DNA from 4 places in the Massilia sp. UYP34 genome. Region 1 is predicted to be linked to each of the others. Evidence: predicted binding sites of a transcription regulator. Region 1 holds the regulator's gene; each other region holds the start of a gene.
The links. The regulator sigma-54, encoded in region 1, starts transcription at its own class of promoters, with help from an activator protein. The targets are predictions, from matches to a motif close to TGGCANGNAANCTGCTTT.

Region 1 (3,206 bases):
CCGCGGCACCCTGATCCTGGCGCCCAAGCGCGCACCAGGCGGAGGCGCCCAATGACGGCGATTCCGATGGAGCTGGACGATTGCAGCACCCTGGTCGTCAAGGGCCTGCAGAAAAGCTATGGCAAGCGCCTGGTGGTGCGCGACGTGTCGCTGCAGGTCGAGTGCGGCGAGGTGGTCGGCCTGCTGGGCCCGAACGGCGCCGGCAAGACCACGTCGTTCTACATGATCGTGGGCCTGGTGCCGTCGGACGCCGGCTCGATCGACATCAACGGCACCGACATCACCAGCCTGCCGATCCACCGCCGCGCCGTATTGGGCCTGTCCTACCTGCCGCAAGAGGCGTCGGTGTTCCGCAAGCTGACGGTGGAAGAGAACATCCGCGCCGTGCTCGAGCTGCAAAAGGACAATGGCAAGCCGCTGTCGAAAGACCAGATCAACGAGCGCCTCGACACCCTGCTGGCCGACCTGCAGATCGAGAAGCTGCGCGAGAATCCGGCGCTGTCGCTGTCGGGCGGCGAGCGCCGCCGCGTGGAGATCGCGCGCGCGCTGGCGACCAATCCGCGCTTCGTGCTGCTGGACGAACCGTTCGCCGGCGTCGACCCGATCGCCGTGATCGAGATCCAGCGCATCGTGCGCTTCCTGAAAGAGCGCCGGATCGGTGTCTTGATCACCGACCACAACGTGCGCGAGACGCTTGGCATCTGCGACCGCGCCTACATCATCAACCAGGGCGCGGTGCTTGCCTCCGGCCGTCCTGACGACATCATCGCGGACGAGTCGGTGCGCCGCGTGTACCTGGGTGAACACTTCCGCATGTGAGCGACGCCTAGATGAAACAGTCCCTGCAACTTCGCACTTCGCAGCACCTCGCGCTCACGCCGCAACTGCAGCAGTCGATCCGGTTGCTGCAGCTGTCGACGCTCGAACTGCACCAGGAGATCGAGCAGATACTGGGCGATAACCCCTTGCTCGAGCGGCTCGACGATCCGCTCGACCGTTCGGTGCGTTTGCTGGCCGATGGCGCCATCAACAATGCGCCCGCCAATGGCGAAGCGCCGCCGGCGCCCGGCCAGCAGGCCGAGGGCCAGGACGCGCCGGCGCAGGAGGGCGAGAGCCTCGAGAGCGGCGCCGACAACGATCGCGTTGATGCTGACTGGAGCGAGGGCGGCGCGCCGTCGTCCGGCGGCGGCGAGGACGAGGACGGCCGCCCGCAGCTGGAAGCCTGCGCCATCACCCTGCGCGAACACCTGATGGAGCAGGTGCGCGAAGCCACCTTGTCGGTGCGCGACCGTGCGCTCGCCGAGCTGGTGATCGATGCGCTGGACGACAACGGCTATCTCGACGAGCCGCTCGACGAGATCCACGCGCGGCTGCCCGAAGAACTCGAGATCGAGATCGACGAGCTGCGCTGCGCGCTGGCGCTGGTGCAGAGCATGGACCCGGTGGGCGTCGGCGCGCGCAGCGCGTCCGAGTGCCTGGCGCTGCAGATCCGGCGCATGCCGGGCGTGCCAATGGTCACGCGGCGCATGGCCCTGACCATCGTCGAAGGTTACCTGACCTGGTTCGCCCAGCGCGAATACAGCAAGCTGAAAAAAGCGCTCGACTGCGACGACGAAGACTTGCGCGAGGTGCAGGCCGTGGTGCGCCAGTGTAATCCGCATCCGGGTGCGGTCTTCGCCTCGAACGTGTCGGACTACGTGGTGCCGGACGTGATCGTGCGCCGCGCCAAGAGCGGCTGGGCGGTCACCCTGAACCCGGACGTGATGCCGCGCCTGCGCGTGAACAGCCTGTATGCCAGCCTGCTCAAGCAAGGCAAGAGCGAAGCGCAGATGGGCGCGCAGCTGCAGGAAGCGAAGTGGCTCATCAAGAACATGCGCCAGCGGTTCGACACCATCCTGCGCGTGGCGGAGGCGATCGTCGAGCGCCAGCGCAACTTTTTCTCCCACGGCGCGGTTGCCATGCGGCCCCTTGTTTTACGCGAGATAGCTGATACACTAGGCCTACACGAGAGCACAATTTCTCGTGTCACAACCCAGAAATACATGCTGACCCCGCACGGCATGTTTGAGTTGAAGTATTTCTTCGGTAGCCACGTTGCCACCGAGGCGGGAGGCGAAGCATCCTCGACGGCAATCCGTGCGCTCATCGCACAATTGACAGGAGCAGAAGACCCTAGGAACCCATTATCCGACAGCAAGATCGCGGAGATGCTCGGGGAACAAGGCATGGTCATTGCGCGCCGGACGGTTGCAAAATACCGTGAAGCCCTCAAGATACCCCCTGTAAGCCTCCGCAAGTCCTTGTAACTGCGCCGTCCACACCCGTCGTGCCTTGTCGCGTTGGTGTGGTCCACACGGTGCATCATTTTCAAAGGAGTGTGTATGAACCTCACAATCAGTGGCCATCATCTCGAAGTGACCCCCGCCATCCGTGAATACGTTCAGAATAAGCTCGAGCGCATCATTCGCCATTTCGACCAGGTGATCGACACCCATGTCTTCCTGGCCGTCGACAACCTCACTGAAAAAGAAAAAAGGCAGAAAGCAGAGATCAACGTCCAGGTGTCGGGCAAGACCCTGCACGTGGCAAGCGTCGCGCAAGACCTGTACGCGGCGATCGATACGCTGATGGATAAGCTGGACCGACAGATCCTCAAACACAAGCAAATGCTGAAGGACCATAGCCGTACTTCGATCAAGCGCCTGCCGGAGCGTGGCAGCGAAGAGGCCGCTGCCGCCTGACCAGGCGCAGGGCTCACACCAGCTAAGGGCGTCTGAGGGGACGCCCTTTTTGCATCCGCCTTTCCGGTTTTACCCGCAGCGCGTGTTCGGTAAAATGCAGGTCTCTCCATGATGGATCACCCCATGACCGACCATGTCCTGACCCGCATCGCCAACCGCACCGGCATCATCACCCTGGACCGCCCGAAGGCGCTCAATTCGCTGTCGCTCGCGATGGTGCGCGCGCTGACCGTGGCGCTGCGCGCCTGGCAGGATGACGCGCAGGTCGAGGCGGTGGTGCTGACCAGCAGCAGCGAGAAGGCCTTGTGCGCGGGCGGCGACATCCGCTTCTTCCATGAGGTCGGCCATGCGACGCCGATGGGCGGCAGTGCGTTGCTCGAGGATTTCTTCACCGAAGAATACGCGCTGAACCACCTGATCCATTTCTATCCGAAGCCCTACATCGCCGTCATGGACGGCGTGGTA
Region 2 (3,206 bases), on a different contig from region 1:
CGACGTGCGAGCCAACCTGCAAGGCCTGTACAAAGCCTACTGGGAAACCGACGCATCGCTGGCCGAAATCAACCCGCTGATCGTCACCGGCTCGGGCAAGATCATCGCCCTGGACGCGAAATTCAACTTCGACGCCAACGCGCTGTTCCGTCACCCAGAGATCGTCGCCTACCGCGACCTGGACGAAGAAGATCCAGCCGAAGTCGAAGCGTCGAAGTTCGACCTGGCCTACATTTCGCTCGACGGCAACATCGGCTGCCTGGTGAACGGCGCCGGCCTGGCCATGGCCACCATGGACACCATCAAGCTGTTCGGCGGCGAGCCGGCCAACTTCCTGGACGTGGGCGGTGGTGCTACGGCCGAGAAAGTGACCGAAGCATTCAAGATCATGCTGAAGAACCCGGAACTGAAGGCCATCCTGGTCAACATCTTCGGCGGCATCATGCGTTGCGACGTCATCGCCGAAGGCGTGATCACCGCATCGAAAGCCGTGTCGCTGCAAGTGCCGCTGGTCGTGCGCATGAAGGGCACCAACGAAGACCTGGGCAAGAAGATGCTGGCTGACTCGGGTCTGCCAATCATCGCCGCAGACACGATGGAAGACGCAGCGAAGTCGGTCGTTGCCGCTGCCGCTGGTAAAGCCTAATTCGCTAAGGATATAAAAATGTCGATTCTGATCAACAAAGACACCAAAGTCATCACCCAAGGTATCACCGGCAAGACCGGCCAGTTCCACACCCGTATGTGCCGCGACTACGCGAACGGCAAGGAAGCCTTCGTCGCAGGCGTGAACCCGAAGAAAGCCGGTGAAGATTTCGAGGGCATCCCGATCTACGCATCGGTCAAGGAAGCCAAGGCCGAAACCGGCGCCACCGTCTCGGTCATCTACGTCCCACCGGCAGGCGCAGCCGCCGCCATTTGGGAAGCCGTCGAAGCCGAGCTGGACCTGGCAATCTGCATCACCGAAGGCATCCCAGTCCGCGACATGATGGAAATCAAGGATCGCATGGCCAAAGCCGGTTCCAAGACCCTGCTGCTGGGCCCGAACTGCCCAGGCCTGATCACCCCTGACGAAATCAAGATCGGCATCATGCCGGGTCACATCCACCGCAAGGGCCGTATCGGCGTCGTGTCGCGTTCGGGCACCCTGACCTATGAAGCAGTCGGCCAGCTGACCGCACTGGGCCTGGGCCAATCGTCGGCAGTCGGCATCGGCGGCGACCCGATCAACGGTCTGAAGCACATCGACGTGATGCGCATGTTCAACGACGATCCTGATACCGACGCGGTCATCATGATCGGCGAAATCGGCGGTCCGGACGAGGCGAACGCCGCTTACTGGATCAAGGACAACATGAAGAAGCCGGTCGTCGGCTTCATCGCCGGCGTCACCGCGCCTCCGGGCAAGCGCATGGGCCACGCCGGCGCGCTGATCTCGGGCGGCGCCGATACCGCGCAAGCCAAGCTGGAAATCATGGAAGCCTGCGGCATCACTGTCACCAAGAACCCGTCGGAAATGGCGCGTCTGCTGAAGGCGATGCTGTAATCCTGACGAGCGCTTGATCGGCAGCTAGAACGGGGAGCTTCGGCTCCCTGTTTTTATTGTGGATTTCATTTCGCGCCGCCAATTTTGATCGCCTGACAAAAATTGCCTTACGACACTGACAAATTTTGTCACCGGAGGCGTCAATTTTTGTCGTGGGACAGGGGTTTGTTATCTCGGTATTAATAAAATCGACCGTTTCTTGCTGTTTTCGGGCTGGCACGCCACTTGCGTATAGGAAAGCGTAGCAGCTGAGCAGTACAAGATACGTCGTCCCAACTTCGAACTACCACCCTGGAGAGAAAAATGAACTTCAAGCAAATGCAAACCAAGAAAGCCGAAGGCGGCTTCACCCTGATCGAACTGATGATCGTTGTCGCGATCATCGGTATCCTGGCTGCCGTCGCAATCCCGGCCTACCAGGACTACATCGCCAAGGCCAAGGCCGCAGCCGCCTACGCCGACATCTCGGGCGGTAAAACTGGCTACGAAATGGCTGTGGTGCAAGGTCTGCCAGAAGTCGATGGCGCAGCGGCTGGCGCTGACGCATACCTCGCAGCGGCAGGCCTGTCGGCTACGACCGGCAACTGCACCGCCATCGCAGCAACTGTGCCGGACGCCGACGGCGTTGGCTCGCTGACTTGCACGATCGCCTCGCCTGGCCGCCTGGGTACGAACCCAACCATCGCACTGAATCGTGCTGATGATGGTACTTATGCATGCGTCGCCACCAACTTCGCTGAAACGGATTACATGCCAGCCGGTTGCGCCGCTCCTGCCGCTCCATAATCAGCGTTAAAAGATCTAGCTCCATTCGATAAGAGAGACCGCCTAGGCGGTCTCTCTTTCGTTTTTCTACTGCCGATCAGGTGACGCCGCTTGCGGTTTCAAGTACTGATCCAACCACCCCAGCACCGTGTGATGCCACTGCACCGAGTTCGCCGGCTTGAGCACCCAGTGGTTCTCATCCGGGAACACCAGCAGCTTGCTCTCCACACCCATGCGCTGCAGCGCAGTGAAAGTGCCCAGCGCCTGCGCGGTAGGAATCCGGAAGTCCAGATCGCCCTGGATCACCAGCATCGGCGTCTTCCACTTGTTCACGTGATGAACCGGGTTGAAGCGTTCATGGTTCTCCGGCACCTTGAAGTACGGCCCGCCACTCTCCCAATCGGTGAACCACTGCTCTTCGGTCGAGTACGCCATGCCGCGCGTATCGAACACGCCGTCGTGGTTCACGATGCATTTGAACTCATCCGACCAGTTACCCGCGATCCAGTTCATCATGTAGCCGCCGTACGACGCCCCCAGCGCGCAGTCGCGTGAACGGTCGAGCCACGAGAACTTCTGCACCGCCGCGTCATAACCCTTCTGCAGGTCGACCAGCGGCTTGCCGCCCCAGTCGTTGCTGATCGAGTCCGTGAACTTCTGGCCATAGCCGGTCGAACCGTGGAAGTCGATGAACACGGCCGCATAGCCCGCGCCGGCGTACACCTGCGGATTCCAGCGATAGCTCCAGCTGTTGCCGAAGCTGCCCTGCGGGCCGCCGTGGACGATGAAGGCGACCGGATACTTCTGGCCCGGCTGCGCATTCCATGGCTTCATCACGTAGCCGTAGACGGTTTCGCCATTGGCGCCGGCAAACGAGAACTGCTCGGACTCGCCA
Region 3 (3,206 bases), on a different contig from region 1:
GGCCGCGTCGCGCAGCTCGGTGGCGATGCGCGCCGCCATGGCCCGGCCTGCGTCGGAATCGTAGCGCAGGCCCAGCATCGCCAGCGCGCTGCCCAGGCCCAAAAAGCCCAGGCCGATGCGGCGCTTGGCGCGCGCCTCTTCGGCCTGCTGCGGCAGCGGCCATTCGGTGGCGTCCAGCACCAGGTCGAGCATGCGCACCGCGACGGTGGCCACCGCGCGCAGGCGCTCGAAGTCCAGCCGCGCATCGACGGTGAACGGCGCGTCGACGAAGGCGGTGAGGTTGAGCGAGCCGAGGTCGCAGCAGCCATACGGCGGCAGCGGTTGCTCGCCGCAGGGATTGGTGGCGCGCAGCTCTTCGGCGTACCAGAGGTTGTTCTCGGCGTTCATGCGGTCGACGAACAGCACGCCCGGCTCGGCGTGGTCGTAGGTCGACACCATGATGCGCTCCCACAGGTCGCGCGCGCGCAGGCTGCGGTAGATCCATGCGCCGTCTTCGCGACGGTGGCCGCCGGCGGCGAGAATCTCGTCGCCCGGCTCGGCCGCATGCACCAGCGCGAACGCCGCGTCCGCCTCGACCGCGCGCATGAAGGCCTCGGTCACGCCGACCGAGAGATTGAAATTGGTCAGGCGCCCGGTGTCCTTGGCCGCGATGAAGCGCTCGATGTCGGGATGGTCGACCCGCAGCACGCCCATCTGGGCGCCGCGCCGCGCGCCGCTTGACTCGACCGTGCGGCAGGAGGCGTCGAACACTTCCATGTACGACACCGGGCCGGAGGCGCGCGAGGCGGTGCCGGCGACCTTGCTGCCGAGCGGGCGGATCGCGGAAAAATCGTAGCCGACCCCGCCGCCGCGGCGCATCGTCTCGGCGGCTTCGCTGAGCGCGGTGTAGATGCCGGGCAGGCCGTCGCTGGTGCCGGAGATCGAGTCGCCGACCGGCTGGACGAAACAGTTGATGAGCGTGGCCGACAGGCCAAGGCCGGCGTTGGACGCGATGCGGCCGGCGGGAACGAAGCCCTGTTGCTGGGCTTGCAGGTAACGGCGCTCGCAGTCGGCGCGCTGCGCTGCCGGCTCGAGGGCGGCCAGGGCGCGCGCGATGCGCCGCTGCACGTCCCCGATCGTGCGCTCGTCGCCGCGCGCGTATTTTTCGCGCAGCACGTCCAGCGACACTTCCTGCGCGGGCAGGGTGCCGGCTGGCGATTCTGGTGCATTCATGTCGGTTGCCCTGTCCATGAATGCACCCGCCATTAGGGTTTGTTGATCGGCGTATCGCCCGATTTGTCCAGGTGCGGCGGCAGCACGATGGTCGGATCTTCGGGCTGGGCCGGGAACGGTGCGGTGGCCGACGGCGCCGCGCCAGGCCGCGGGGTGGCCGACGCGGTCGATGCCGAGGCGCCGGACGCCAGGCGGGCTTCCAGCTCGATCACGCGCAGCTCGAGCGCCTCCAGCTTGGTGCGGGTCTTGGCCAGCACCTGGGCCTGGATGTCGAATTCCTCTCGCGTGACCAGGTCGAGCTTGGCGAAGCCCGAGGTCATCGCCGCCTTGACGTTGCGCTCGATGTCCTTGGCCGGCCCACTTTCGAGTGCCTGGTTGATCTTGCCCTGCAAGTCGCTGAAGAAGTTGCTGTTGTTCATGTCCGTATCCCTTTCTGCCGGGCTGCATGCACCAAGGTGGTGCAAGTCAGCCTGTTTTGGTGCGTCACGCAACACGGCGGACGCCGTTCGCGCTCGGTTGTGTTAAAGCAAGTCGTATCTGTGGTGCGTTTACCAAAAAAACAAGGCCATTTTCACCGCTTTATGCGCTGGCACACATCCTGCTAAATGAAGGGGGAGATAAAGCACGAACAAGGATTCTAAACGCAGTAACTGTCCAAGGGGGTTTGTCATGAAGTGCAATGCAAAAATCAACGCAATCAGCCTGGCGATTCTGGCTTTCACCAGCATCCCGGCCATGGCACAGGAACAACCCGCCGAACATCAGGTGAGCTACAACGTGGGCCTCACCAGCGACTACCGTTACCGCGGCCTGTCGCAAACCGATTCCGACCCCGCCCTGTCCGGCGGCGTCGACTACGTACACGGCCCATCCGGCTTTTACGTAGGCACCTGGCTCTCCACTATCAAGTGGACGAAGGATCTGGGTGGCGACGGCAATATTGAATGGGATGTGTATGCCGGCAAGCGTGGCCAGTTGACCAACGAGGTCAGCTACGACGTCGGCGGCCTGTATTACTGGTATCCGGATAACAGCCTGGATCCGAACGCAAATACGTTTGAAATCTACGGCAAGCTCGGCTTCGGGCCGGCGTATATCAAGTATTCGCACTCGACGACCAATCTGTTCGGCACCACCGACAGCAAGCGCAGCGGGTACCTGGACGTGGGCGCCGACATCGACGTCGGCAACGGCTTCCTGCTGAACCTGCACGTTGGCCGCCAGCGCGTGAAAAACAATAGCCCGGCGTCGTACACCGATTACAAGATCGGCGTGACGAAGGACTTCGGGGTCGCCACCGTGGCCCTGGCCTGGCACAAGGCGAATACCGACGCTTATCTGAGTCCGGAAGGCAAGAATCTGGGCAAGTCAGCCGCCGTGCTGTCCGTGTCAAAAACTTTTTGATAGCAAAAGAGGCAATACCATGAAAATGATTACCGCCATCATCAAGCCCTTCAAGCTCGACGAGGTGCGTGAAGCGCTGTCGGAAATCAACGTGCAAGGCATGACCGTGACCGAAGTGAAGGGTTTCGGTCGCCAGAAGGGTCACACCGAGTTGTACCGTGGCGCCGAGTACGTCGTCGACTTCCTGCCCAAGATCAAGATCGAAGCCGCCGTCGACGATGCTGTCGTCGACCAGGTGATCGACGCGATCCAGGGCGCCGCCCGCACTGGCAAGATCGGTGACGGCAAGATCTTCGTGGCCGACCTGAACCAGGTCATCCGTATCCGCACCGGCGAGACCGGCAACGACGCATTGTAAGAAGGAAGTTTTCATGAAGCAGATAACTACAAAAATCCTGACCGCCATGCTGGGCCTGGGCCTGGCGCTCCCGGCCATGGCGGCGCCTTCGATCAACAAGGGGGATACCGCCTGGATGTTCGTCGCCACGCTGCTGGTGGTCATGATGGTGATCCCGGGCCTGGCGCTGTTCTACGGCGGCATGGTGCGCGCCAAGAACATGTTGTCGGTCCTGATGCAGGTCATGGTGGTG
Region 4 (3,206 bases), on a different contig from region 1:
TCCACGCCCGAAGTGATCCGGCGACTGACCGGGCGGACGTGCTGCGGTATCATTGCCTGTCCGTCCACCCTGCCAGCCGCATGAATCCCCTCGTCCAACTGATGCACGACGCCGCCAAGGCCGGCCTCGCCGCCGGCGCCGGCAAGCTGCCGCTCTACCAGCAATTGCAGCGCGCGCTGCGCCAGGCGATCGACCACGGCATCTACGGCCCCTCGAGCGCCCTGCCCGCCGAGCGCCAGCTGGCGCTGGAACTGGGCATCTCGCGCATCACGGTGCGCAAGGCGATCGACAGCCTGGTCGAGGACGGCCTGCTGGTGCGGCGCGCCGGCTCCGGCAATTTTCTCAACACGCGCATCGAAAAGAATTTCGCCAAGCTCAGTTCGTTCTCCGAAGACATGCGCGCCCGTGGACGGGTGCCGAGAAGCAGCTGGCTCAAGCGTTCGGAAGGCCTGGTCACGCCCGAGGAAGCGCTGCGCCTGCGGCTTTCTCCGGGCACGCCGGTGTACCGCTTCCACCGCCTGCGCTACGCCGACGATGCGCCGATGTGCCTGGAGTACGCGACCATCGCCGCCTTTGCCCTGCCTTCGCTCGACGCGGTGGGCGACTCGATGTACGAGGCGCTCGAGGCGGCCGGCAACCGTCCGGTGCGCGCGCTGCAGCGCCTGTCGGCCCTGCTGCTGGGTGCCGAGCAGGCGCGCCTGCTCGATGCGCGCGAGGGCGACGCCGGCCTGTGCGTGGAACGCCTGGGGTTCCTGCGCGACGGGCGTGCGGTGGAGTTCTGCCGTTCTTATTTCCGTGGCGATACGTATGATTTCGTGGCCGAGCTCAACGCGAGCCCGAGCCCGACGTCGATGTGAACGATGTGGGGTGTTCGACGGAGGTCGACAATCCTTCATCGAACGGCGCAAGGCTGTCCTTGCGCCGTTCGATCGGCAGGCAGCGCCGCCGTCTGCGGCTCAGGCCCGCTTTGCCTTGCGGCGGCGCACGGCGCCCATCAGGCCGAAGCCGGCGAGCATGGTCGCCAGGGTGGCCGGTTCCGGGATTTCGGCAAATGGCGTGTAGTCATACGTGACCTGCACCGCGCCGGAAGCGAGCGTGTCGAATCCGGTGATCACGTTGCCAGGCCCTTGCGCGAACGAGGTGCCCAGCGCGCTCAGGCCAAGCTCGATGAAACCGTTACCCGAGAACAGGGCGATATCGCTGGCGCTACTGCTCAGGAACGATGCGGCACTGCTCGCCTCGATCGTACCGGTGTGGATACCGGAGGTGCCGCCGTAGTCGACAACACGGTCGTAGCGCGCGAGGCGGTAAACCTGGTTGAATACCGGGTTCGCCACACCCAGCGTGCTGCCGTCCGGGCGGGTCAGCGTCATGGTCGAACTCAGGGTCAGGGTGACGTTCGCCGCACTGCTGCCGCGATTTTCGGCGAAACCGGCGCCGCTGACCAGGCCGTTCAGGTCGAACGTGATCGCATTGAGGGCGCCAAGCTTCGTGTTGAACTTGCTGAAACGCAGTGCCTCGGACCAGTCCGTTTCGGTCATTCCGATACTGTTGCTGAAGCTGATCACGGCGGCCTGGGCGCCCGCGACGGGAAGCAGGACAGCGGCAAGGGCCAGGGCGGCGAAAGTCTTTTTCAAATTAGTCTCACTGGTGGGGTTAGACGCTGCGTACATACAGCATCGGCCATCAGACAAGCATAATTCGTGCCGAAATTAAATACTTGATTGCAATCAACAACTTACCGCGTTCAAGCATTGCTGACGGGCGCCCTGTGTAAAAACCTCCGACACGCCATCACCGGCCAGGGGCCAGCGCACCGGATCAGACCGCGGTGAATCCGCCGTCGACCACCATCTCATGACCATTGACGTACGACGCCATGTCCGAGCACAGCCACAGGGCGGCCTGCGCCACCTCGCCCGCCTCGGCGAAGCGCCCCATCGGATGCGCCGCCTTGAGCTTTTTCTCGATGCCCGGATCGCGCTCGAACGCGCGCGCGAGCATCGGCGTCTTGACCGCAGCCGGGCACAGCACGTTGACGCGGATTCCCTCGCGCGCATATTCGGCGGCGGCGCTCTTGGTCAGGCCGACCACCGCGTGCTTGCTGGCGCCATAGATCGCATGGTTCGGGCTGCCGACCAGGCCGGCGACGCCGGCCATGTTGACGATCGCGCCGTGTCCCTGCTTGAGCATCTGGCGCAGCTGGTATTTCATGCACAGCCAGACGCCCTTGACGTTGACGTTCATGATGCGGTCGAACTGCTCGTCGTCGGCCTCGGCCAGCGGCTGGCGTTCTTCCTCTACCGCGGCATTGTTGATCGCGAAGTCGAGGCGGCCGTAGTAATTGATGGTCTTGTCGACCAGGGCTTCTACATCGCCGGCACGGGTGACGTTGCTTTGCACGAACAGCGCCTTGCCGCCGTTTTCGACGATCATCGCCGCGGTGGCGTGTCCACCGTCGATCGCGACGTCGGCCACCACCACACAGGCGCCGGCGCGGCCGAACGCCAGGGCAATGGCGCGACCGATTCCACTGGCGGCCCCGGTGACCAAAACGACCTTGCCGGTGAACGATAAACCGCTCGCCGGCTGCTGCTTGTTGATGGCCTTCATGATGCTCCCTGGATGAAACTTTTGCTTCCGAAAAGAAACATTTTAACGCATGGCTTCGTGTATTGTCACAATCCAAAGAGTTTTTGTTGGGAAACTGTTGTACTTACGGCATAGTGACTATCGGTTTCGCCTTGCCGCCCGCCTTGGCGTGGTCGCCCGCCATGAATACCGCTAGTTTACCCGGATCGATCGCCTTGCGAAACGCCGCATTCAACTGGGGCAGCGTCACCGCCTGCATCTTGCGTTCGAGCTCGGCCGATGCCTCGAAGGTCTTGCCGCGATACAGGAACGAGGTCCAGCCAGACGCCAGCGCGCCGTCGTTCGAACGCGCCTGCAGGCGCTGCTGCATCAGCCCCGACTTGGCGCCGGCCAGTTCTTCGGCAGTGAAGCCCTTCTCGAGCGCGCGCGCCAGCTCGGCGCGCACCGCCGCATCGAGCCTGGCCAGGTTCTGCGGCGCCGCGATCGCATTGATCGTGAAGCTGCCCGCGCGGTCCAGGGTGCCCGGCGACACGTCCGAGCCGCCGCCATACGACAGGCCATCCTGCTGGCGGATGCGGTCCATCAGGCGCGACTTGAGACCGCCGTCGCCGAAG

Region 2: ACZ9AQ_RS10230 (pilin) is a predicted target of sigma-54. The motif match lies at 1,761-1,778, and genes of this name have one in related genera.
Region 3: ACZ9AQ_RS16470 (TorF family putative porin) is a predicted target of sigma-54. The motif match lies at 1,800-1,817, and genes of this name have one in related genera.
Region 4: ACZ9AQ_RS12745 (choice-of-anchor E domain-containing protein) is a predicted target of sigma-54. The motif match lies at 1,692-1,709, and genes of this name have one in related genera.

The regions. Positions count from the first base shown of each region.
Region 1 is NZ_JBWBRF010000001.1:44,078-47,283, reverse strand. Features, by position in the region: gene lptA (lipopolysaccharide transport periplasmic protein LptA) at 1-55, shown strand, start outside; gene lptB (LPS export ABC transporter ATP-binding protein) at 67-819, shown strand; gene ACZ9AQ_RS00220 (RNA polymerase factor sigma-54) at 831-2,306, shown strand; gene hpf (ribosome hibernation-promoting factor, HPF/YfiA family) at 2,382-2,741, shown strand; gene ACZ9AQ_RS00210 (enoyl-CoA hydratase/isomerase family protein) at 2,865-3,206, shown strand, end outside.
Region 2 is NZ_JBWBRF010000004.1:313,800-317,005, reverse strand. Features, by position in the region: gene sucC (ADP-forming succinate--CoA ligase subunit beta) at 1-646, shown strand, start outside; gene sucD (succinate--CoA ligase subunit alpha) at 665-1,546, shown strand; gene ACZ9AQ_RS10230 (pilin) at 1,850-2,332, shown strand; gene ACZ9AQ_RS10225 (S9 family peptidase) at 2,399-3,206, opposite strand, start outside.
Region 3 is NZ_JBWBRF010000010.1:142,790-145,995, reverse strand. Features, by position in the region: gene ACZ9AQ_RS16480 (adenosylcobalamin-dependent ribonucleoside-diphosphate reductase) at 1-1,212, opposite strand, end outside; partial or broken gene ACZ9AQ_RS16475 (accessory factor UbiK family protein) at 1,404-1,631, opposite strand; gene ACZ9AQ_RS16470 (TorF family putative porin) at 1,882-2,616, shown strand; gene glnK (P-II family nitrogen regulator) at 2,636-2,974, shown strand; gene amt (ammonium transporter) at 2,988-3,206, shown strand, end outside.
Region 4 is NZ_JBWBRF010000006.1:189,243-192,448, reverse strand. Features, by position in the region: gene ACZ9AQ_RS12755 (flavodoxin family protein) at 1-16, shown strand, start outside; gene ACZ9AQ_RS12750 (GntR family transcriptional regulator) at 81-857, shown strand; gene ACZ9AQ_RS12745 (choice-of-anchor E domain-containing protein) at 957-1,637, opposite strand; gene ACZ9AQ_RS12740 (SDR family oxidoreductase) at 1,822-2,613, opposite strand; gene ACZ9AQ_RS12735 (M16 family metallopeptidase) at 2,717-3,206, opposite strand, start outside.